3 regions of the Arthrobacter sp. PAMC25284 genome follow, and region 1 is predicted to be linked to each of the others. Evidence: riboswitches for the same ligand, from Rfam matches in the RefSeq annotation. Region 1 holds a riboswitch; each other region holds the start of a gene.
What was found. Region 1 has a riboswitch for cyclic di-AMP ahead of KY499_RS01315 (NlpC/P60 family protein). Riboswitches for the same ligand answer to the same signal wherever they lie in the genome.
Positions count from the first base shown of each region.

Region 2: linked by a shared signal. The riboswitch ahead of KY499_RS04030 (C40 family peptidase) and the one ahead of KY499_RS01315 (NlpC/P60 family protein) in region 1 are both predicted to bind cyclic di-AMP.
Region 3: linked by a shared signal. The riboswitch ahead of KY499_RS08585 (NlpC/P60 family protein) and the one ahead of KY499_RS01315 (NlpC/P60 family protein) in region 1 are both predicted to bind cyclic di-AMP.

Region 1 covers NZ_CP080382.1:272,428-280,149, reverse strand. Annotated here, with positions in the region: gene KY499_RS01330 (DUF5129 domain-containing protein) at 1-914, shown strand, start outside; gene KY499_RS01325 (DUF1918 domain-containing protein) at 938-1,132, opposite strand; gene KY499_RS01320 (serine hydrolase) at 1,219-2,418, opposite strand; gene KY499_RS01315 (NlpC/P60 family protein) at 2,765-3,430, opposite strand; cyclic di-AMP (ydaO/yuaA leader) riboswitch at 3,435-3,601, opposite strand; gene KY499_RS01310 (hypothetical protein) at 3,825-4,109, shown strand; gene KY499_RS01305 (trans-acting enoyl reductase family protein) at 4,173-5,393, shown strand; gene KY499_RS01300 (low temperature requirement protein A) at 5,447-6,658, opposite strand; gene KY499_RS01295 (alpha/beta fold hydrolase) at 7,045-7,722, shown strand, end outside.
Region 2 covers NZ_CP080382.1:855,150-862,871, forward strand. Annotated here, with positions in the region: gene KY499_RS04025 (heavy metal translocating P-type ATPase) at 1-2,264, shown strand, start outside; gene KY499_RS04030 (C40 family peptidase) at 2,372-3,133, opposite strand; cyclic di-AMP (ydaO/yuaA leader) riboswitch at 3,140-3,334, opposite strand; gene KY499_RS04035 (hypothetical protein) at 3,802-4,269, shown strand; gene KY499_RS04040 (DUF305 domain-containing protein) at 4,411-5,007, shown strand; gene KY499_RS04045 (F510_1955 family glycosylhydrolase) at 5,088-5,987, shown strand; gene KY499_RS04050 (cytochrome c biogenesis CcdA family protein) at 5,992-6,741, shown strand; gene KY499_RS04055 (multicopper oxidase family protein) at 6,782-7,722, shown strand, end outside.
Region 3 covers NZ_CP080382.1:1,860,327-1,868,048, reverse strand. Annotated here, with positions in the region: partial or broken gene KY499_RS08595 (metal-dependent transcriptional regulator) at 1-564, shown strand, start outside; cyclic di-AMP (ydaO/yuaA leader) riboswitch at 684-921, shown strand; gene KY499_RS08590 (M23 family metallopeptidase) at 926-1,738, shown strand; cyclic di-AMP (ydaO/yuaA leader) riboswitch at 1,888-2,047, shown strand; gene KY499_RS08585 (NlpC/P60 family protein) at 2,309-3,067, shown strand; gene KY499_RS08580 (HNH endonuclease) at 3,291-3,791, shown strand; gene KY499_RS18570 (NTP transferase domain-containing protein) at 3,871-4,215, shown strand; gene KY499_RS18565 (hypothetical protein) at 4,236-4,634, shown strand; gene KY499_RS08570 (DUF6457 domain-containing protein) at 4,637-4,924, shown strand; gene KY499_RS08565 (molybdopterin molybdotransferase MoeA) at 4,921-6,378, shown strand; gene fdhD (formate dehydrogenase accessory sulfurtransferase FdhD) at 6,551-7,432, shown strand; gene KY499_RS08555 (glycoside hydrolase family 38 C-terminal domain-containing protein) at 7,544-7,722, shown strand, end outside.

The sequences.
Region 1 (7,722 bases):
CCGTCACGGGTGCCACGGTGTGGCTGATTGTGCGCTGGCGGACGAGGGTGGACAGCCGGCGGGAGCTGGCCCGCGGCGACGCCGGCTACGCAAACGTCACCATGGACCTGCAGGTCACCGAGCTCAACGCGGGCACCATCCCGGCGTCCTCGCGCTACGGGGGGACGGTCCTGGAAAAACACCGCACCTTCCTCAGCCGGTACAACACCGCCACGGGGCTCTCCAACCGGGTGCATGACCTCGGCGGCAAGGAACTCAGCCGGCGGTCCAACCTGAAACTGATCCGCAGCTATGCCGACGCCACGGCGGAGCTGGACGCACTCGATGACGTCATTGCCGATACAAACGCCCTGCTCAACCGCGGGTCCACGTGGGCAGCAGCCTGGGACCGGCAACTGGCGCCATTCCGCGACGACTTGGAAGAGTTGGAGCCGATGCTCGGCAAATCCCATGCCGAGGGCGATTCGGCGACAGCGGCAGTGCTGCGATCCTTCCGCTCGCAAAGCGGGAGCGACCTCGAACTCTGGACGTCAGAGCTGGCAGACGGGACGATCAGTCCCGAGACGGCCCTTGATCGGCTGCGGGACGCCCGGACCCAGCTTTCCGAATTACTGAAGGATCATGCCGACACCGTTATTGCCGGTTACGCCCGCAACAAGAAGGAATCGAAGCTGATGCGAAAGAACATGGAGAAAGCACAGGCGGGAACCCCGGACGGCTACGGGCGCGCATACGAACCGAGCATCCTCGGGACGGTTTATCCGTCCTACTACTTCTTCTCCGTCCCGACGTTCAGCAACGGACTGTCCTCGGGCGTCAGCAGCGTCAGCAGCGCCCGCGGTGGCGGCTCCACGACCGGCTACGGCTCCAGCGGCGGAAGCTTCTCCGGATCCGGTAGTTCGTCGAACTTCTAGATGTCAGTTGCGGGCCCGGCCGTTCAGGTCACCGTCCCGCTGCCTTCGACGACGAAGTCGCCGCCGGGAAACAGGATGGTCTCGTGGCCGTCGTCGAACCGGACGTAGTACGGCGGTGTGCCGTCCTCACCCCGGACTTCAAGGATCTGTCCGTGCCTGTCCGCTGACTCGACTGTGGTGCCGCGGATGATGATGCGGTCTCCTGGAGCTGCTTTCATGGTATTCACCTCCCCTCCCCAGCGTACGTAGGTCCGCCAGGAAGCGGAATCGCCCGACTGCATCGCATACGGTTTTCGCTCCGGCCTCAGAACAGTGCATCGGATACCACCGCGGCTACTTCCCTGATGACAGCGGCCCGGGCGTCCATATCGGACAGGCCCCGGCCACGGGTGTAAACCACCAGGACGAAGGCCCTGCCCTCCTGGGCCAGGATGGCCGCGTCATGCAGGTTCGCGGAGAGCAGACCGTATTTGTGGAAGACCGCGACGCCGGGCGGGACCGCGGCGGGGATCAACGTTTCGTAGTTGGTGTTCTGCATGTAGGACAGCAGTTGCGCGGTGTTCTGCGGGTTCAGGAGATCCCCCCGATGCAGCAGGGCGAGGATCCGGGCCATGTCCGCCGGCGTCAGGGCGTTCACGCTGCGGTCATAGTCGATGCCGAGGCCGGCGGCGTAGTCACGCAGGCCCTGCTTTCCGAGGACGCCGAGGATCAAGGCCCACGAGTCGTTGTTGCTCTGCTGGACCATTTGGCGGATCTGTACGCCTGCGGTGGAAGAACCCAGCCGGTCCGTCAGCGCCCCCTGACCGGATTCAACCCGGTGGTACAAGGCGGCCGCGGCGAGGATCTTGCCCGTGCTGGCAGCCACGAACCCGGACGGAACCCCGTACTCATGAACAGCATCGTCGATGGCGTCGTCCGAGACATCGATCAGGGCAATTCCCAGGTCATAGGAAGTGTTGGCCGCGATGATGGCATTGATCCGTTCCTCCAGCTGGGGGCCTATCGGCGTCACCGCGCGTGCGGGTATAACGTCGCCGTCCCGGGGGCTGGGATCCTCAGCGGGCGCCGTCGTGGCCGTGTTCATAGGTCCCGGACCCGCAGGACCGGAAGGGACCACCACGCCGGGTGTGACCTGCGGAAAAACGGCCGGGGCGGGGGCAGTTGCCGTGCGCGGCAGAACGAAGGCTGGCGGGCGCGCGTCGGTGCCGGCGGCGGACATTGCGCCGGAGCCGGACTCTGGCGCCGCACTGGACCTGCCCGCCGGCGCCGGTCCGGCCTGGACCGTTGCGTACACGGTGCTGGCGGTGAGCAGGGTCAGCGCGGTGAGGACGGCGAGCAGCATCCGCGGCCGCAGTGCGGCCGGACGAATTGATGTGCGCTGGGCAGCGGGTTGAACGCCGGCGGACAGGTGCCGGGCGCCCTCCATGTGACTGCCGCGGGCATGGCGCCCGGGCAGATCGTTGGGCTGAACCGCAGGTTGCCGGATGGAGTGCTTTGCAGGCATGATCTCTCCCCCCAAGTATCTGGCCGCGGGGGGCCACTAGGGTCCCTGCATTCTGCATCCGAAGAGAAACGCCTGCAAGAGCCCAACCCTTGGAAATCCTGTAGTCCGCCCCGCCTATTGGCCCGGGCCCAAGGATTCTCGGGCAGAATTTCCCCCGGCGCCGTGTTCTGGAGGGGCATCTTGGGGCGCGTTCCGGCGGATGGGCCTGATCGGTGAGTGCTGGCTTTACATCCATCCGGTGCTGCCGGGAGCGGGAAGTCCCCTGCTCAGGGACGCGTCGGTCCGGACCAGCCTCCGGCCACTCGAGGTCCGGACTTTTGGCAACGGCTCCGTGCTGCTGCGCTGCTTAGGCGCGGACGAACGTCACGCCGCCGGTGGCGGTGAGCCAGGACAGCGGGTGCACAACAGTCTGGTTGGCACCGTTCATGCCACTGCTGATGACCTGGCCGTTCCCGGCGTAAATCCCCACGTGGCCGGACTGGACGACCATGTCACCGGGCTGGGGATCGCCGACGACGGTGCCGTGGTTCAGGAACTGGCGGGGACCGAGATCGCCGACCGGCTTTCCGGCTGCACCAAGAGCCCTTTCCACCAGGACAGTGCAGTCCTGGGTCATTCCCAGCTGGCCATAAGCAGCGGCGAGCATCGTCGCGTTGCGGCCGCCTGCCGGGGCTGCAGCCGGAGCAGCGGCCGGGGCTGCCTGAATTGCTACTGCCGCCTTCGGAGCGGCCGCCCGAACGGGGGCGGCCGGAGCTGCTGCCACAGGCTTGGGCTGTTCAACGACGGGTGCCGCCGTGGAGGCGACGGCGGGGCGTTCGAAGCTGATCTGGACCGTTGAATCAGCACTAACGGGTGCTGCGACCTGGGTCGCAAGATTAAGGGTCGAGGCCGGGGCGGCGGCCTGCTCGGCGGGGGCGCCGGCGGCGTTGGCTGCAATTCCGCTGGCCAGGATCATGCCCGATGCAGCGGCGAGAACGGCGGCTTGGCGCGCGAAAGTATTGATTGAAGACATAGCTGTAACCTCTCCCAATGCCTGCGAGGTGAGCTGTCGGATTCGGATGGGAGGCACCCGGCCGCGTCTGGGCCCGTCATGCGGGCACTGTGCGGCTTCACCCCAAGACCGGCCAGGTGGCGGGTCGGAAGTGGTTTCCCCGTCTCTGCCGGACGTTGGTTCTGGATGTCCCCGCGGCCGCGGCAGAGTTAGGCAATCGGCTGGGGAGCGCCCGAAAAGAAGATAACGGGCTGATAACTACAATACCGACCCGGAGGCCTATTGTCACATTAGGGTAACGAACGGCGTGGCGGTCGTTATCAACTCGATTTGTATCGTAGGCAAACGCCCTGGGACTGCCGGGTCCCTGGCATAGGATGGTGCCATCAGCCCGTCCCGGTACCGGAGGCCCCAAATGCCCAGTCCCTGCGTCGCCATCTGCCAGTTGAGTGCCCAGCCTCGGGAGGACTTCAACGTCAATACCGAGATGCTGATCCTGGAGGACCGGGAAGTTCATGTGGGAACCTGGGATGCCGAGCCCCGCGACGGCGGCTTTGATGCCCATGTCCTCAACGACCGGGCGGACGCGATGGGATTTATGGTGGTCACCGACTGGGAGTATCTGGACGGCAGGGCCTACGCGGTGGTGGAACGACGCCGGGGCAAGGTGCCCACAGGAGCATCGGACGGGCCTGGTTAGTCCCGGCCCAACGGCACGACTCCCACGACTCCCACGACTCCCACCGGAACAGAGCCCCGGCCTATGAACCAGCCCCTCGACCTCATCGTTTTCGGTGCCACGGGCTTTACCGGCCGTCTCGTGGCCGAATACCTTCAGCGCACCTATGGCACCGGCAACACGCTTCGTTGGGCCCTGGCCGGCCGCGATCCGGTGCGGTTGGCGGCGGTACGTGACGCGATCGGCGCAGATCCGGGGCTGCCGCTGCTGAGCGCCAATGCGGCGGACCCGGACACCATGACCGGGCTGGCGGCACGCACGCGCGCCGTGCTCAGCACTGTCGGCCCCTATCAGCGCCACGGCGAGGCACTGGTGGCCGCCTGCGCTGCTGCCGGCACCGACTACGTCGATCTCTGCGGCGAGCCGGTGTGGATGGCGGCCATGATCCCGCGATTGCAGGCTCCGGCGTCGGCGAGCGGCGCGCGGATCGTATTCTCCTGCGGCTTCGATTCGATTCCCTTTGACCTCGGCGTTATGTTTCTGCAAAACCAGGCGATGCACCGTTTCGGCGAGCCGCTGGTGCGCGTGCGTGGCCGCGTGTGCGCGATTCAGGGTGGGCTCTCAGGCGGCACGATCGCCAGCGCGCTGGCCACTGTCGAGCAGCTGCGGCGCGATCCCGCCGCGGCGCGCACCATGGCAGACCCGTTCGCGCTGACGCCGGGTTTTCGCGGCCCGGCGCAGCCTGACAGCGCTGGGGCCGAGTATGACGACGCGGCCGGCGGCTGGACGGCGCCCTTTCTGATGGCGCCGATTAACACCAAAAACGTGCACCGCACCAATGCGCTTCGCGGCCACCCCTGGGGCCGGGACTTCGTCTACGACGAACGCATGCTGACCGGCGGCGGCGAAAGCGGCAAGGCACGCGCCCGCCGGATGGCGCTGACGAACCGGCTGCAGGAGCGGCTGCTCGGCTTTGCCCCGTCACGCAAACTGCTGCAGCGCTTCGTGCTGCCCAGGCCGGGCATGGGGCCGGATGCGCGGGAGCGCGAAAGCGGGAGCTACGAACTGCTGTTCATTGGCGAGACGACCGACGGCACCGAGCTGCGGGCCCGGGTCAGGGGTGATGCAGACCCCGGCTACGGATCAACGTCGAAGATGATCAGCGAGAGCGCACTGTGCCTGCTGCAGGACGTGGACCGCAAGGAAACTGCGGGCGGGGTCTGGACCCCGGGAGCAGCGATGGGGACGGCGCTGCTGCGGCGCCTGCAGGCCAGCGCCGGGCTCGAATTCACGATTGTCGCTTGATGATGGGACGGACAGTGTGAAGGTATCGTCGCTGTCAGATTTCTTGTTGAACCTTAGTGGTTGGCAACTTCGTCCCGGTCGCCTTCGCGGTGGGCCTTGATGCTGTCGGCGATCGCCATGGCGACGAGTACCAGCACGCTGAGGGCCGCCGCGCCGAGTTTCGGCAGCGGCAGGGTCGCCACGGTGAGGATGGCCAGCGTGAGGAACGCCACGGGCCGGGACGCCGGCAGATCCCCGTCAACCCGCCACAGGTACCAGCCCTGGGCGAGGACAAATGTGGCGGGGCCGCCGAAGATCATCAGGTTGGTAAATACATCGGTCTGCTCCAGCGGGTGGGCAATCGCGATCTCGTCGCCAACGGCCGCCAGGATCAGGCCCGCCACCATGCCCATCAGCGCGTAGATGGCCATACGGCTAAGCCGGGCCGGGTCTGAGCTCTTCTTCAGCGTCTCCATCGTGACCCCCTCGGAGCGGCGGAAGTAGCTCCACCACAGCGCAATGGTGCCGATGATCGCCACGCCGGTGGCGACGACTGCGGGCACGTCCAGCTTGGCCCCGACCAGGCTGGAGCCGGAAACGAGGATCGTGTCGCCCAGCGCGATGAGGAGGAAGAGCCTGCATCGCTCGATGAGATGCTCCCCGACAAAGGGAAAGTCCCGGGTGTCCGTCTTCCGCCCCGGAAGCGGATGCGCGGCGACGAATCCGAGCAGGTCGATCAAGGTCGCAACACCCCACAGCGCGAGCCTGAGTTCGCCCTCCGCGATAGCGCCGCCGATCCACAGCACGGCCGTGCCAAGCGTCCAGATCAGCGTCCGCCCGTGGTGATCGTGCATGATCCGCTCCAGCCCGAGCCGGAGCGCCCAGAGGTTCCTCCCGACCTGAATGGTGAGATACACGCCAACGAAGAGCCAGCCGCCTTCGCCGAAGGCATCCCCCAGCGCCCCGTTCATAAACAGCGCGAGGGTCATCACGGCCAGCAGGAGCCAGCGAACCGGGTTCCTCTCGGTGTCCGTCAGGGAGGCGATCCAGGTCGTGAAGGACCAGACACTGAAGACCGCAAGGAACAGGATGGCCGTCTGCGCCGCTCCCACCCAGTCCCGGTGCTCAAGCAAATGATGCGAGAGCTGGTTCAGCGCGAAGACATAGACCAGATCGAAGAGGAGTTCCAAGGGCCGGACCTCAGTGTTCTCCGGGTGCCTGGTCAGGCCGGCAGCGCTCTTGTTTCCCGCGGTGCCGTCGTGCGCCTCGTGGTCAGGTTCCTGCATGGTGCCCTCCTGGGTAGGCCGGCCGAGGAGGCCTGAGCAGACATCTCCGCCTGCGCGTCCCCCTCGGATCCGCCCGGCCGTGCTGGGTACTGTGCGCTGAGTACAGTGCGTTGCGTACAGTTTGCCACGCGCCGCCTCAGGGATGCCGCCTCAAGCGGAGCCGGAATTGGCGAATGCGTGCAAAAACTCCAACATAAGTTACCGGTCAGTAGATTTATCGCCGCAAAGGCGTTGCACAAGTGTGCAGACATGACCCGTCAGCGGATGCCCTTTCCTAGCATTGGGAAATGGAGGTGAGCCGGATCACAGCGGGGGCAGATCCGGTAGAAGACCCTCCGCCACGCCAACCCCTCACCGTCGAGGGGTCCGACCGGTAAAGGTAGTCCATGTCCCACATTTCGAAAGTCAAACCCGCCGCGCTCGCCGTTATTGGCCTTCTTTGCGCCTCGATCCTCGCAGCGCCGGCGGCCCAGGCCGACACCACAGACATCTCCCCTCCCGGGGCGAACGACTGGAGCTGCCAGCCTTCGGCAGAGCACCCATACCCGGTGGTGCTCGTGCCCGGAACCTTTGAGAGCATGGCCAAGAACTGGGCCACCATGTCGCCCTATCTGAAGAACGCGGGCTATTGCGTGTACGCCCTGAATTACGGCAAGACCAACGGCATCGATGCCTCCGGACCGGTGGCCGAGTCCGCCCGGCAGCTCGCCCCGTTCGTCGACGCAGTACTGGGTGCGACCGGGGCGAAGAAGGTGAATCTTGTCGGCCACAGCCAGGGCGGCATGATGCCGCGCTACTACATGGGCTTCCTGAACGGCGCCAAGAAGGTCAACCAGCTGGTCGGCATCGCCCCGTCCAACCACGGCACCCAGGGCGTTATCCTGCCGCCGCCGGACTTCGTGCCGCCGGTAACCTCGGCAGGCGGCGACGGTTGCCAGGCCTGCGCGGACCAGCAGGCCGGGTCCGCGTTCCTCACGGAGCTGAACTCGATCGGCGACACGGTGCCAGGGCCGGCCTACACGGTGCTGTCCACGAAATACGACGAAGTTGTTACCCCCTATCAG
Region 2 (7,722 bases), 580 kb from region 1:
AGGGAATGACCTGCGCTTCGTGCGTTGGGCGGGTGGAACGGAAACTCGGAAAACTCGACGGCGTCCACGCCAGCGTCAACCTGCCCCTGGAATCCGCCCAGGTCACGGCGCCGGACGCCATCACGGACCAGCAGATCCTCGAGACCATCGCGGCGACCGGGTATACGGCCCGGCTCAAGGCCGCACCCGTCGCAGACGGGCCGGAGGAGGGCCCGGATAAGACGGTGCCGGAGCCGTCCCGTGACGGGCCCGCCGCGTCGGCGATCCTGCGTCCCCGGCTGCTGCTTGCCGCCGTTCTCACTCTGCCGGTGGTCATCATTTCCATGATCCCGGCCGCCCAGTTCCCGCACTGGGGCTGGTGGGCCTTCGCGCTCAGCCTGCCCGTGGTCACCTGGGCGGCCTGGCCCTTCCACCGCGCCGCGGCCGTCAACGCCCGGCACCTGGCCTCCACGATGGACACGCTGGTATCCATCGGGGTGGGGGCAGCGTTCCTGTTCTCCAGCTGGCAGCTGTTTGCCGATCCGTCGCTGACCGGGCACACCGGCATGGAGATGAGCGCCCACACCCTGTACTTCGAAGTCGCCGCCGTCGTCACGACGTTCCTGCTGCTGGGCAGGTACCTTGAAGCCAACGCCAAACAACGCGCAGGCAACGCGCTGAAAGCGCTCTTAAACCTCGGGGCCAAGGAAGCCACCGTGCTCCGCGACGGCGTCGAGTCCCTGATACCGGCCGACCGGCTGCAGCCCGGCGACGTCTTCCTCGTCCGCCCGGGTGAAAAAATTCCCGCCGACGGATTCGTCATCGACGGGAACAGCGCGGTCGATACCTCGCTCATCACCGGGGAGTCGCTGCCGGTCGAGGTTGGCGTTGACGACACGGTGACCGGGGCTACGATCAACACCAACGGCCGGCTGCTGGTGAAGGCCACCCGTGTCGGCAGCGAAACAACACTGGCCCAGATGGGGAGACTTGTCAGCCAGGCACAAAGCGGCAAGGCGCCGATTGCCCGGCTTGCAGACCGGATCAGTGCTGTCTTCGTCCCGATCGTCCTGGCCATCGCTGCGGCCACCTTCACCGTGTGGATGCTTTCAACCACTGACCCGCAGGCCTCCTTTACCGCCGCCGTCGCGGTCCTGGTCATCGCCTGCCCCTGCGCGCTCGGTCTGGCCACCCCGACGGCCCTGCTCACCGGAACCGGCCGGGGCGCGCAGCTGGGCATCCTGATCAAGGGACCGCAGGTCCTGGAAGGCACCCGGACCGTGGACACCATCGTGCTGGACAAAACCGGCACCGTGACCACCGGACGGCTCTCCGTCGCAGGTATCCACAGCTTCTCCGGGGCCGCAAAGGAGGAGCTTTTGGCCCTGGCCGGCGCCGTTGAAGCCGCGAGTGAGCATCCCATTGCCCGCGCCATCGCCCGCGCGGCCAAGGGCGAAGGACCGCTGAGGGCCGTCACCGGCTTTGAGAGCGCACCCGGTGGAGGCGTCCGGGGAATCGTCGATGGCCGCCGCGTGGTCGCCGGGCGCGCCGGGTGGCTCCAGGACAACGCCATCATCCTGACCGACCGCCATCAAACGGCCTTGAAAACGCAGGAAGAAACGGGCGCCACCGTGATCTGGGTCGGCGTCGATGGCCAGACTGCCGGAATGATCAGCCTCACTGATACGGTCAAGGATGGCTCCGCGGCCGCGATTGCCCGGCTCAAAGACCTGGGGCTCAGGCCCATCCTGCTGACCGGCGATAACGCAGCCGTCGCGGCGATCGTTGCCGCCGCCGTGGGCATTCCGGCCCACGATGTCCTGGCGGGGGTCCTCCCGGAAGGGAAAGTGCAGGCGGTCCGGAAGCTTCAGGCATCCGGGGCTACCGTGGCGATGGCCGGCGACGGCGTCAACGACGCCGCGGCCCTGGCCCAGGCCGACCTGGGCATTGCCATGGGCAGCGGGGCGGACGTCGCGATCGCCGCAGCCGACCTCACGGTCATGGGAAACGACCTCGGCCAGGTGGCCCAGGCCATCGAGCTATCCCGCAGGACACTGGCCACCATCAAGACGAACCTGTTCTGGGCTTTCTTCTACAACGCCCTCGGGATCCCGGTCGCCGCGCTGGGCCTGCTGAACCCGATGATCGCCGGCGCCGCGATGGCCGCCAGCTCGGTCCTGGTCGTCAGCAACTCCCTGCGTCTGCGCCGCTTCGCCGCGACAACCCTTCAGGATTCCCCCGCGGAATCGAAGGCCACGCTGCCGGTTCCGGCCAGGCAGGCCTGAAGCACCAAGGCCGGCGACCCGACGGGGAAGCGCCGTTGAACGCGCCAAGGGCCGGTGGGTTACTGCCCCCAAGGCAGCAACCCCACCGGCCCTTCAGCGGATACTTCTCAGGCGCCCGCGCGGACGAACGTGACGGGGCCGGTAGCGGTCAGCCACGACAGGGGATGCACAACGGTCTGGTTCTTGCCGTTCATGCCGGAGCTGAGCACCTGGCCGTCGCCGACATAGATTCCGATGTGGCCGGGCTGGATGACCATGTCCCCGGGCGTCGGGGTACCGACGACTTTCCCGTAGTTCTTGAACTGCATCGGGCCCAGGTCGCCAACCGGAATGCCGGCTGTTCCCAGGGCCTTTTCCACCAGACGGGTACAGTCCTGAATGAGACCAAGCTGCGCGTAGGCGGCGGATACCATGGCGGCATTGACCCCGCCTGCCGCCGGAGCAGCAGCAGGCGCCGCCGCGGCCTGCGGGCTGACGGTGATCTGGGCTTTTGCCGCCGGCGCCTGGACGGCCGCCGCCGGCACGGGTGCTGCAACAACTGCCGCAGGCTTTTCGATGACCGGCGCCGCGGTGGTGGCGACGGCGGGGCGTTCAAAGGAAATCCGGACGCTGGAGTCAGCGCTCAGCGGCGCCGCCGCCTGGCTGGACACCTCAAGGTTTGAGACGGGGGCAGAATCCCGCTGTGCCGGGGCCTCGGCGGCCTGGGCGGCGATTCCGCTGGTCAGAACCAGTCCCGACGCGGCGGCGATCACGGCGGCCTGGCGGCCCAGCCCGCCGGCGTTGTCGGCAACGGTCCTGGAGATTGTCGCGAGCGGGCTGGTGTGTACGGTGACCGCGCGGCGGCGGCCGTGAGCTTTGCGTGTGGACATGAAAAAGTAGCCTCTCCCAATGCCTGCGGGGTTAGCTGTCGGATTCGGATGGGAGACACCCGGCCGCAGTCCCTGCAAAAGATGCAGTGGTGCGGCTTCACCCCAAGGCCTGAGAACAGGCCAACATGTGGTTTCCCCGTCTCTGCCGGACGATTTTGCGAACGGATCCCGGGCAGCGGCAGAGTTAGGCAATCGGCTCGGGAGTGCCGTTCCCGGAGAAAATCGGCACGGATTCGACCGTACGGTAAAACCGCGGGGATGTCACATTCAGGTAACGACAGCGGCCGAGCGGGGCGCCCCGGGGCAGCAGCCCCCGGCCGGCGGGCCCCGGCAGGTCCCACGTGCGGGGGTTTCCCTGGTGGCGAAGCGCGGCATCGCCATGACCCCTCGCGAGGCCCGGCAGGTCGTCCGCGCCGCGGCCGAGGAACTCCCTCCGTCGGACAAGGACATGCAGGTCGCCGCGTGCTGGTGGTCGCCGGACGGTCCTCTCCCCCGGCGCCGGTGCCGTCCTGATGTCCCTCTCCACGGTCGCCGCTGGTCTGAACGGGCAGCTGATGAGCCGGATGAAACTGAACTGCGCCCGGGATCGTTGACCCCGGCAGGCGCCGGAAACTTTCCAGGCCGGTATTCTTAGAACGAATCATGCTCTGCCGGAAAGGAGGAACACCATGACCGCAGCCCTGCCCGGGCGAGCCATGGCGCTCTTCCGCCGTGCATCCCTGCTGTCCGGAATGCTGGCGATCATTGCCGGGATTATTGGGATGCACCTCATGAGCGGCTCCCACGTATTGCCGGCGACCGCCGCAGGCCTTGGCGTGGACACATCCCTGGACGCGCAGGTTTCCGCGGTGATCATGCCCGCCCCGGGCGGCGGTGCACGCCAGGGCGCCCCGGCTGAACAGCGCCCGGAGTCCCTATCAGGGCTTTCGTGCGCGGACGCGGGCCTCTGCCCGGCGATGACGGGCATGGCCGCCGCCTGCATTCCTTCCCCGGGCCATCCGCCGTTGGAGGCCCCGTTGCCGGGGACCACGCCCTTTGCCGATACCGTCCCGGCCGCGTTGCCGGCCGGCTTCCGTCCTTACCCGTATCTGCCCGGGGCTCCTTCTCCGGGTGACCTCTGCATCAGCCGGACGTAAAGGCTGAGCTGCGCCGTGTTCTGCCCGGCGCATAAGCCCTGATCCTGACGTGCCCTGCCGGAACTCCGGCTTCTTTGTCGTGCGCGTCACCAGCCAACGGCTCCATGTGCCGGTTGATGTCTAGAAGGACCCCCGATTTTCATGAAAAAATTTTTGACCCTCTCCGCCGCGGCCGTCGCCGCCGCGATTGCCCTGGCCGGATGCTCCGCCGGCTCCGGCGGCAGCATGCCCGGTATGGACACGGGCGGCTCCGGCGCGTCCACCGGTTCCGCCCCGATAGCTGCCGGGGACCACAACGGCGCCGACACCATGTTTGTCCAGGGCATGATTCCGCACCACAGCCAGGCGGTGGAGATGAGCGACATCATCCTCCAGAAGCAGGACATCGACCCCCGGGTCACTGCCCTTGCCACCAAAATCAAGGCCGCCCAGGCCCCGGAGATCAGCACCATGACCGAGTGGCTGAAGACGTGGAATGAGCCCGAACCGATGGCCAGCGGCGGCATGTCCGGGACGATGAGCAGTGACGACATGTCCAAGCTCCAGGCGGCACAGGGCGCCGACGCAGCCAAGTTGTTCCTGACCCAGATGATCGCGCACCACCAGGGCGCCGTGATGATGGCCAGGACCGAGGAGGCCGATGGCCAGAACGCCGACGCGGTGACCCTTAGCAAGGAGATCATCACGTCCCAGCAGGCAGAAATCCAGGAAATGCAGACGTTGCTCGGCTCCCTCTAGCCAACTGCATCACGGCGCCGGTCCCGTTGCGTGGCCGGCACCGCGTCACCGATCTTCCTATCCCCTGTTTGGAGCCTTCCATGCCTCTTTTCCACCGCCACCGGCCCCCCGCCGCGATTGGCACCGCCGCGGCTGCCGCCGTGATCTTTGCCCTGTCCGCCTGCTCTCCGGCGACCACCGATCCGTCCGCCGCAAACGGCTCGAAATCGTCCGCAGCAGCAGGCGCCGCGTCCGGGCTGCCGAGCGCCCACGTCCATGGCCTGAGCGTTAACGGCGAAACGAGCCAGGTGCTCCTGGCCACGCACGAGGGACTGTTCGACGTCTCCGGTACCCCTGCCGTGACAATCGGACCGACCAACGACTACATGGGTTTCACCGCAGCGATGGAACCGGACGTCTTCTACGCCTCGGGGCATCCGGGCCCGGGCTCGGACCTGCCCAACCCGGCCGGGCTGCTCAAGACCACCGACGGCGGCAGGACGTGGCAGCAGCTCTCGAGGCAGAAGGAATCGGACTTCCACGCCCTCGCCGCCACGAAGTCCGGCATCGTTGCGTTCGACGGGACCCTCCGGACCAGCACTGATGGCATTACATGGCAGAGTGTCGCCGCAGACTTCATGCCGGCTGTCCTGGCCGGGAACCCCTACAGTGATACCGTTCTGGCCACCACCACGGACGGGGTGCAGCGCTCCACCGACGGCGGGACCACCTGGACGCTGAATGCGGCGGCCCCTCTGATCCAGTTCGCCGCGTTCGCCAGCTCCAGGGAAGCCATCGGCGTCGCACCGGACGGGGCCGTGTACTACTCCCCCGACGCAGGCACGTCCTGGCAACAGACGGGGACGATCAGCGGCGGCGTTCAGGCCATCGCCGCAATGGAAGGCGCGGACGGCAGCCCATGGATCTGGGCCGCCACCGCAACCGGTGTGATCGTGTCCACCGACGGCGGGGCGACGTTCCGGCCCTCCGACGCGGACTGATCCGGTGGACATCGGCGACTATTTCGCTTCCACCGTACTTTCAGGTGCCTTGCTGATCGCCATTCCCTTGGCGATGACGGCGGGCCTGGTGTCCTTCCTCTCACCATGCATCCTGCCGCTCGTTCCCGGGTATTTGGGGTTTGTCTCCGGGCTGACGGACCCGACGCAGCCACAGAACCGCCGCCGGGTCCTGGCCGGGGTCGGACTCTTCATCCTGGGCTTCGCGGCGGTCTTCACCCTCTACGGGGCCGCGTTCGGCGCGATCGGCTCCTGGCTGCTGCGCTGGCAGGATGCCCTGATGCGCGGCCTCGGCGTGGTGGTGATCCTGATGGGCGCTGCCCTGCTCGGCGCCGTCCCATGGCTCCAGCAGACCCGCAAGCTCAGCCTCGGCCGCCGGACCGGGCTCGCCGGCGCACCGCTGCTGGGGATTGTTTTCGGTCTCGGCTGGACTCCGTGCATGGGTCCGACCCTCAGCGCCGTGCTGTCCCTAAGCGTGACGACCGGCAGCGCCGGACGCGGGGCGCTCCTGGCCTTTGCCTACTGCCTGGGCCTGGGGATCCCCTTCGTTCTGACCGCCCTCGGCCTGAACTGGGTCAGCACCGCCCTGGCGTTCGTCCGCCGGCACATTCGCATCGTTAATATCGCCGGGGCGTCCCTGCTGATCGTTCTGGGCATCCTGATGGTCTCCGGGGTCTGGGTGAGCTGGATCTATCAGCTCCAGAACCTCTCCGGGACCTTCCTCACCCCCATCTGATACCGGCGGCCCGCATGCGGCCGCCCCCGAAGGACTCCACATGAGCATTCACACCGATTATCATCTGGGCCGGCGCCGCTTCCTGGGCCTGTCCGTCGCGACGGCCGCCACGGCGGCCCTTGCGGCCTGCGCCAATACCCAGGCCCCGGCAGGCCTGCCGGAACGGGTCCTGCCCACGGATGCCGCCGTCGCCGATTACGAGGCCCTCCGGGCGTTTAGCGGAACAACCGTCACCCAGGACCTGACAGCGTCAGCCTTCCAGACGACCCTTGCCGGGAAGGCCATCACGACGTGGGGCTATAACGGCGGACTCAGTGCGCCCACCATCCGCGCCACGGCAGGTGACCGGCTCCAGGTCGGACTGGCCAACGGGCTGAAGGATCCGACCAGCATCCACTGGCACGGCCTGGCACTGCGGAACGACCAAGACGGCGTCCCGCACATCACCCAGGATCCAACCGCCGCCGGCGCCGGGTTCGACTACGGATTCCTGCTGCCCCACCCCGGCACCTACTGGTACCACTCGCACGTCGAGATGCAGCGCGAACGGGCCCTCTACGGCGCACTCATCATCGAGGACCCGGCCGAAAAGCTCGTCTATGACCAGGACTGGGTGATCGTGCTGGACGACTGGCTGGACGGCGTCACCGGCACCCCGGACGAGGTCATGGAAGAACTCTCCGGCGGAATGTCCATGGGCGGGGACGGGATGTCCGGGACCTCCATGCCCGGCATGGACCACGGCCCCATGGGCTCCAAGCCGTCCCCCACCAGCACCAGTGGAGCACCGGGCATGGGAACGAGTCATATGCTGATGGGTGCCCGCAGCGACTTCCTCGGCGGCGACGCCGGTGACGTCCGCTTCCCGCTCCACCTCTTCAACGCCAAGGCACCGGAAGAAGCCGATGTCCTTGCCGCCAAAGCCGGGGATGTCATCCGGCTCCGGATCATCAACGCCGCCGGTGATACCGCCTACCGAGT
Region 3 (7,722 bases), 1.6 Mb from region 1:
TCGGCCGGATGGAGCGGGACGGGTTGGTTGTTGTTTCACGCGACCGTCACCTTGAACTGACCGAAACCGGCCGCAAACGCGCCATCAGCGTTATGCGCAAGCACCGCCTCGCCGAACGGCTGCTCGCGGATGTGATCGGACTCGACTGGGCCCTATGTCCATGAGGAAGCCTGCCGCTGGGAGCACGTGATGAGCGAGCGCGTTGAGCGCCGGATCTTCGAGATGCTCAGCCACCCGACCGTTTCGCCTTACGGAAATCCGATCCCTGGGCTGGTAGAGCTCGGCGGGCTGCCGCAGCAGGACGGCGCCGACGGCGTCGTGAACCTGCTGGACGCCATGGCCGGTTACCAGTCGGACTCCCGGGTGACCATCAGCCGCCTTGCCGAACCGATTCAAGTGGAACCCGAGCTGCTGCTCCAGCTTGATGAGGGGGGGATTCGTCCCGGCGCCCTTGTTTCGCTGGAACGCGTCGGGGAGTACATTTCCGTCCGGGTTCCCGGCATCACCGGAGCGTTGGAGCTTCCGCCCGAGGTGGCTGCCCATGTCTTCGTGGCCATCGGCTAATCCTGTCCGCTTGCCGAACCTTCCGGCCCCGCTACTGAGTTTGTGGCCGATATCACGGATTTATTACCAAACCGCTTAATCGCCTATAGTTGGTGGCTACTACCGATACCAAAGCGTTACCTGATCCGAAGCCGAACCCTGCCAGCGGATCAGTCGCAGAATCTCCCTCTGGCAGGGGCGGGGGACCCACTTATTGGCTGCTTTTTGCGGCCTTGGGGTGAAGTCCGCCAGCAGCAAGCTCCCCGAACCGCGGAATCCACGGATTCCCGGTCGCCGGAAGCGTGCCACGGCGGACCGGGTCTTTGATCTCTGACCCGAATCCGACAGCTAACTCCGCAGGCCATCCAGAGAGGAACCCTTCTTGACCATCCAGACCGCCAGGGGCCGCCGCCGTGCGACTGGCCCCGCCCCGGCTCCGCGTCAGGCTGTCGCCGTTTCGGACATCCGCCCGCGTGATGCCCATCGTGATGAGCGCCGGGGCCGGCGCAGTCCGTTCCGGCAGGTAACAGAGTTTGCCGCCGCCAGTGGGGTTGGGCAGAAGGCCGGCATCGCCCTGGCCGCTACCGGCCTGATTCTTACGGTGACCGTGCCGGTGACCAGTCCCGTGGTGGCCAGCCCCGGGGCCGCCGTTACCGCTTCGGAATCCCAGGCCGTTACGGCTGAGGCCGCCGCAAAGATCGATTTCAGCCGCACCGCCGTCACCACTAAGGGCGACCCGGACTCGAAGCTGAAGCAGCTGTTGAGTGCCCAGTCTGTCGGCAGCATCACGGCCGCGGCATCGGCCGGTAGCCTTGGCGCGCCCCTGGATCTCCTGACGGCCACGTCCCCGTTTGGCTTCCGCGTCAGCCCGATCACGGGCGGCCCGGGGGAATTCCATCGCGGGCAGGACTACACGATCCAGTGCGGAGCAGCCGTTCGCGCTGCGGCCAGCGGCACGGTAACCTTCGCGGCCTGGCACCCCTTCGGGGGCGGGAACCGGGTTGTGGTAGATCACGGCAACGGCCTCGAGACGACGTACAACCACCTGTCGTCCTCCTCGGTCCAGGTCGGCCAGAAAGTTTCCCGAGGCGAGCTGATCGCCTTGACCGGGACCACCGGCGCCTCCACCGGGTGCCACCTCCACTTTGAGGTCATGGTCAACGGCGATGTTGTGGATCCGCTCGGCTGGCTCTAGGCCAAGCTGATCGGTCGCTCTCGCATTCATCTGACACGCCGTGATCTGAATGTGACATTGAATCCGCACTCCTGTAAAGTCGGGCATGCGCCAAGTTCTCCGAAGTTGGCGCTCTTGAGTGGATTGCCTAGCTCTGCCACCGCTCAAGGTCCGTTCGCATGACATCGTCTGGCAGGGGCGGGGGAACCAATTTTGGCTTTCGAAAGAAGGCCTTGGGGTTAAGTCGCAAAAGCTTCCCAGGAAGCTGCGCGGCCGGGTGACTCCCATCCGAATCCGACAGCTCACCTCGCAGGCATTGGGAGAGGCTACTTTCGTGTCTACACGCCACAAAACTGCGCGCTATCGCGCTGGCGCGGCTCTTCGGAGCCCGCTGAAACCAAGTTCCGCTGTTGCCCTTACCGGCGCCCGGAACAGTTTCCTCAATGCAGTTTCCGCTTTTGGCGCGTCTTCGCAGTACACCCTTCGCTAACTAACCCATTCGGGGCGATCCGGCGTACCCCCAAGATGCCGGAGCGTCCTCAGCCTGCGCCCAAATGCGCGCGGCCCAAGGATCACGAAAGAGAGAACTGAATGACTACTCGTGCAACCGCACGTCACCGCGCCGAGGTCACCAAGACCAACTCGCTCGCCGTCATTGCCAAAGCTGTCGGCGACAACGCCGGCGGCATGGGCCGCCAGGCCGCAGTCATCGCTGCAGCATCCGGCATGGTCCTGACCAGCGGTATCGCAGCCAACGCTGCTGAGACCAACGTTCAGCGTGAATCCACGTCTGCTTCGACACTCGAAGTCCAGTCCTCTGTTGCCCCGGCAACGATCTCGGCTGCTTCAACCATTGCGATTTCCTATGAAAAGCCGGCCGTGTCCACGACGGCGGCCCCCGTTGTGGCCAAGCCTGTTGTCAAGGTGCAGAACTCCAACACCGGCGGCGCGCAGACTGCCACCGCAGGATCTGCCACTGCAGGATCCGCCTCCGCCAGCGTGCCTGCAGGTATCGGCAGCGGCAACGGCGCAAGCATTGCCGCTGCTGCCTACGCACAGATTGGCGTGTCGCAGGACTGCACGGCCCTCGCGTCCAACGCACTTGCGGCAGCCGGCATCAACTACCGCGGCTGGCCGGCAGGCTACCTGTCCCTGGGCCGCACCGTCAGCGCTGCTGAGGCCAAGCCGGGCGACCTCGCCTACTACGCCAATGGCGGTATGGGCCTCGCTCACATCGCTGTCTACGTCGGCAACGGCATGGCTGTCCACGGCGGCTGGAACGGCGGAACCACCGCGCTGTTCAGCGTCAACGTCGGCTCCGGCCCGGTCTTCATCCGCGTCGGCGGCTAGGCTGCAAGTACCGGTTTCTCAAAGAACCCCTGCCCTTCCCGGGCAGGGGTTCTTTGGTTTTCCCGCGCGGCAGCCACGCCGGATATGGATTGAACGTCCGCAGAAGAATTCGGTGATCGGGCACTTGAGTGTTTACTCTTATGGTGTCGATCCATAGCCCGACCATGCAGAGGGCAGCCGGCCCTCGTGCCGCTGGCGGGTGCGGCCGTGAAGAGGTATGCGGATGCGCACTCTCGTTCTGAATGCAGGATATGAACCGCTCGCGGTAGTGACCTTCCGCCGGGCTCTTGTCCTCGTGCTCACCGGAAAAGCCAGCGTCGTGGCCGAAGGTGAGGATCCCGTCGTCGGGCCCCAGGATGTCCTCGGGCGCCCGACTGTTATCCTCCTGCACCGCTACATCAGGCCCCGATACAACACCATCACGGCCGTCAGCCGGCGTGGCGTCCTCCGCCGGGACGGCCACCACTGCGCCTACTGCGGCAAGGCGGCGCACACCATCGACCACGTCCAGCCCAAGTCCCGCGGCGGAGCCTCATCCTGGGAAAATCTGGTGGCCGCGTGCCTGCGCTGCAACAACGTCAAGGGTGACCACACGCCGGCGGAAATGGGCTGGAAACTCGGTTTTGTCCCCGCACCGCCGAGGGGTGCAATCTGGCAGATTAAAGAGCTCGAAAAACCCGCGCCGGACTGGGACCCGTTCCTGTTGCCCGAATCCGCGGCCTGATCTTTTCCCGCTCCGGAGCCGGGATTGCCGGCCGCCGCGGCGTCGCCTCTCCCGGCCGGCACCGCGCTAGGCTGATCGGGTGGAGTTCGATGCAGTGATTCTGGCCGGGGGCAGGTCCGCCCGGCTTTCCGGGGTGCCCAAAGCCGGTCTTCTCGTGGACGGCAGCACCCTGCTGGCTCTCGCACTGCGCGCAGCCCGCGGCGCCCGGAGGGTCGTCGTCGTTGGCCCGGACCCCGGCACCCTGCCCGACTCCGTCCTGAACTGCCGGGAAGAGCCTCCCTTCGCAGGGGCCCCGCTGCAGCCATCGCTGCCGGGCTTGCCAAACTGGCGGAAAATGCCGCCGACCCTGCGCGGGACGATGAGTCCGCGGCCGGCGGTCCTGCCGCCGACCCTGACGACGCCGGACGGGGGCCCGCACCCCTGACCCTCGTCCTCGCCTGTGACATGCCGCGCGCGGCCGCCGCCGTCGGGGTCCTCCTCGCCGCGGCGGCGGGGGAGGGCGTGGCCGGTTCCGCGGCGCCGGCCGGCGGGAGCCGGGCCGAAGCCGGGAGCGTTATGGCGGTCTCCGCCGATGGCCGCCGGCAGCCGCTCGTGGCCCTTTATGACACGGCTGCGCTACAACGATCCGTCGCCGATGCCGCCCGGCGGGGCGCTCTGGAAAACGCTTCCGTCTTCGCACTTCTTGCTAGTCTTGAAGTGCGGGAAGTCCGTGTCCCGGCCGGTTCCACCGACGATGTGGATACGTGGGACGACGCGTCCGCCCTCGGCGTTTCCACCCGGGGTCCGGCCGCGCCCGAAACAACCGGTCAGGCGTCCGCTCCTGACCACGATTTTGGAGGCTAACGGTGAAGAGCCAGGATGAAACGCTGGAAGACTGGTGCCGTGCGCTGCTCCAGGCGCTGGAGCTGGAGGGCGTTGAGATCGATGTAACCGAGATCCTCTCCCTCGCCGGGGTCGCCGCGCACTCCGTGGTGCGCCCCGCCGCGCCGCTGACCACCTTTATTGCCGGGTACGCGGCCGGGCTTGCCGCCGGCTCGGGCCAGGCTACCGAGGATGAATCCATGCGCGCGGCGATGGGTGTGGCTCGCCGGCTCGCGAAGGACTACGCGGCCACTGAAACCTCCGACGCATGACGGCAGCGCCGGCGCGCGGCAGCGGCACCGATGCCGCGGACGACGACGCCTCCGGCCCGGTGACTGCGGTCGAAGCCGACGCCGGTCCGGACGCCCACCACCATCTGGACCATACCTGGCAGGAGGCCCGGCAGCTAGCCTTTGACTGCGCCTCTCCCATCCCGGCCACGCCGGCGTCTCTCCGGCGGGCCCTCGGCCGGACCCTGGCGGCGGACGTCACGGCTCTTCAGGACATCCCGCATTATGCCTCCTCCGCCATGGACGGCTGGGCCGTTAATGGTGGCGGGCCCTGGATCCTGGCCGAAGCCCATCAACGGCTCGCCCCGCACCAAGCCAGCCCAATCGCCACCGGCGGGCTGATCCCGGCCGGGGCGAAAGCCGTGCTCCGGAGCGAGAGCGGAACGATCGCCGCAGACGAGGACGGGCTGCCGATCCTCAGGACCGGCGGCAGCGCCAAGCCCGGCGAACCGCGCAACGGTGACCACATCCGCAAAGCCGCACAGGAAGCCACAGCCGGAGAGCCGCTGATCTCCGCCGGTACCGTGCTCAACCCCGCTCATCTGGCCCTCGCCGCCCTCGCCGGCCACGACACCGTCCCGGTGCTGGGCAAGGCTGTGGTGCGCCTGGTGCTCACCGGCTCCGAAGTGGTGGCCTCGGGCCTGCCGGGACCGGGCGAGGTTCGCGACACCTTCGGACCCCAGTTGGCCGCCGTCGTGCGCCTGCTCGGCGGGATCTGCACAGAAGAAGTAAAGATCGGTGACAGCTATGCCGAATGGCTCGCCGCACTCGAAGACACGGAACCGGGCGGAGCCGGCGGCCACCCGGCGGGCCCGGACGGCGGCTCCGCGGAAGACGTCGACAACCTGCCCGCCGACGTCGTCATCACCACGGGTGGGACAGGGGTGTCCGGAACCGACCACCTGCGGCGTGCCGTCGCCGAGCTCGGCGGGCGGTTGCTGATCGACGGCATTGCCATGCGCCCGGGCCACCCTGCCGTCCTCGCGGAACTGCCGGACGGCCGATTCATCGTTGGCCTGCCCGGGAACCCCCTGGCGGCCATGATGGCACTGTCCACGATCGGGGCGCCGCTTCTGGCGGCCCTGGGACACTCCGCACGGCCGCCCGTCGTTGAGGTGCCGTGTGGAGCGACGCTCGAAGCCGAACCCGGGCGAACCCGGCTGATGCCCTTCCGGCTGCTGTACGGGATGGCATCGCCCGCCCGGCACACAGGCCCGGGCATGATGCGTGGACTGGCCGCGGCCGACGGCGTCCTGGTGGTCCCGCCGCACGGCGTGCAACTGGGGTCGCTGGTCCCCGCTATCGCCCTGCCCTGGGGCGCACCAATCCCGGATGCCGGCGCAGCCGCGGCCAAGGCCCAGGCAACCCCGAAGAAGCCGGCCCGAAAACCGCCGGCGGACAGCGGGCCGGTGGACTGGAGCGCGCTCCTCGACTGAGACTTCCACGGCTGCCCCGTGGACGGCATCCCGGCACGTCCCCTCCCGTGGCGCCGTGCGTCCAGCCCGTGCTGGTTTCGCGGCGTGCTCGTTGCCATGATGGAATCAGAGCGGGAGCCGCACGAGGCTATTGAGACTTCGGTGCGGAGACGAAAAAGTTAAGGAGTACCGTATGGGTCGCGTGACGCAGCGCCGCAAGGTGCATAAAATTGTGCTCGACGGATCACCCCAGGCCCTGGAGTTTCCGGTCCGGCACCGGGAAGACGTGCTGGCCGTTGAGGAGCCACTGGAAATCCGGATCGACGGGCTGTCCTTCTCTGTGACGATGCGGACCCCCGGCAGCGACTTCGACCTGGTGGCCGGTTTCCTGGTTTCCGAGGGTGTTATCTGGGACGCCGCACAACTCGTCTCCCTGCGCTTCTGCTCCGGCGAGGACGAAGACGGAGTGCAGACCTTTAACGTGGTGGAAGCCCAGCTCCGGCCCGACGTTGTCCGTCCCGCCACCGGGCGGAATGTCTTCACCTCCAGTTCCTGTGGAATCTGCGGCACGGACTCCATCGACGCCGTGCACAAGTCCTCGCACTACAGCCCCGCCGCCGACCCGCTCACGGTCCCGGTGCAGACGCTGGCGTCCCTGCCGGACCGGCTGCGCGAGGCCCAGGCGGTCTTCGACGTCACCGGCGGGGTGCACGCAGCCGGACTCTTCCGGGTTGGACCGGACGGCACCCCGGAACTGCTGTGCCTGCGTGAAGACGTGGGCCGGCACAACGCCGTCGACAAAGTCATTGGCTGGGCGCTGCGGGAGGGACTGTTGCCGCTGTCCGGAACGGTGCTTCAGGTTTCCGGGCGGGCGTCCTTCGAGCTCGTCCAGAAGGCGGCGTTGGCCGGTATTCCTGTGCTGGCCGCCGTGAGCGCCCCCTCCAGCCTGGCCGTCGAGCTGGCCGAATCCAGCGGAATGACTCTGGCCGGGTTCAGCCGCGGTACCTCCCTGAACGTCTACGCCGGCCACGAACGCGTCTCCGTGCCGGCGCCGGTGGGGCCGGCCACCGGCTAGCTGCCACTTGGCCGGGTGGGCTGCGTTGGCCAAAGCCGCCGGATCACAGTAGGTTTTTGTCCAGCGATTGGATGCAACCCGGCGTCGAACATCAGCCAAAAGAGGATCACATTGCACGACGACCGCCGTCTCACGGAAGTCCGGCTTGAGCGTTTTCTGCGGGAACGTATCACCCCCGCGATTTACCCCCGCACGATCCCGCTCGCACTGAGCAGCTGGGTGGTCCCGGACGAGCCGGTGCCGGCTATGGAGGCCCTGCGGCAGGACTTCGCACCGCAGGAGCACGGCGC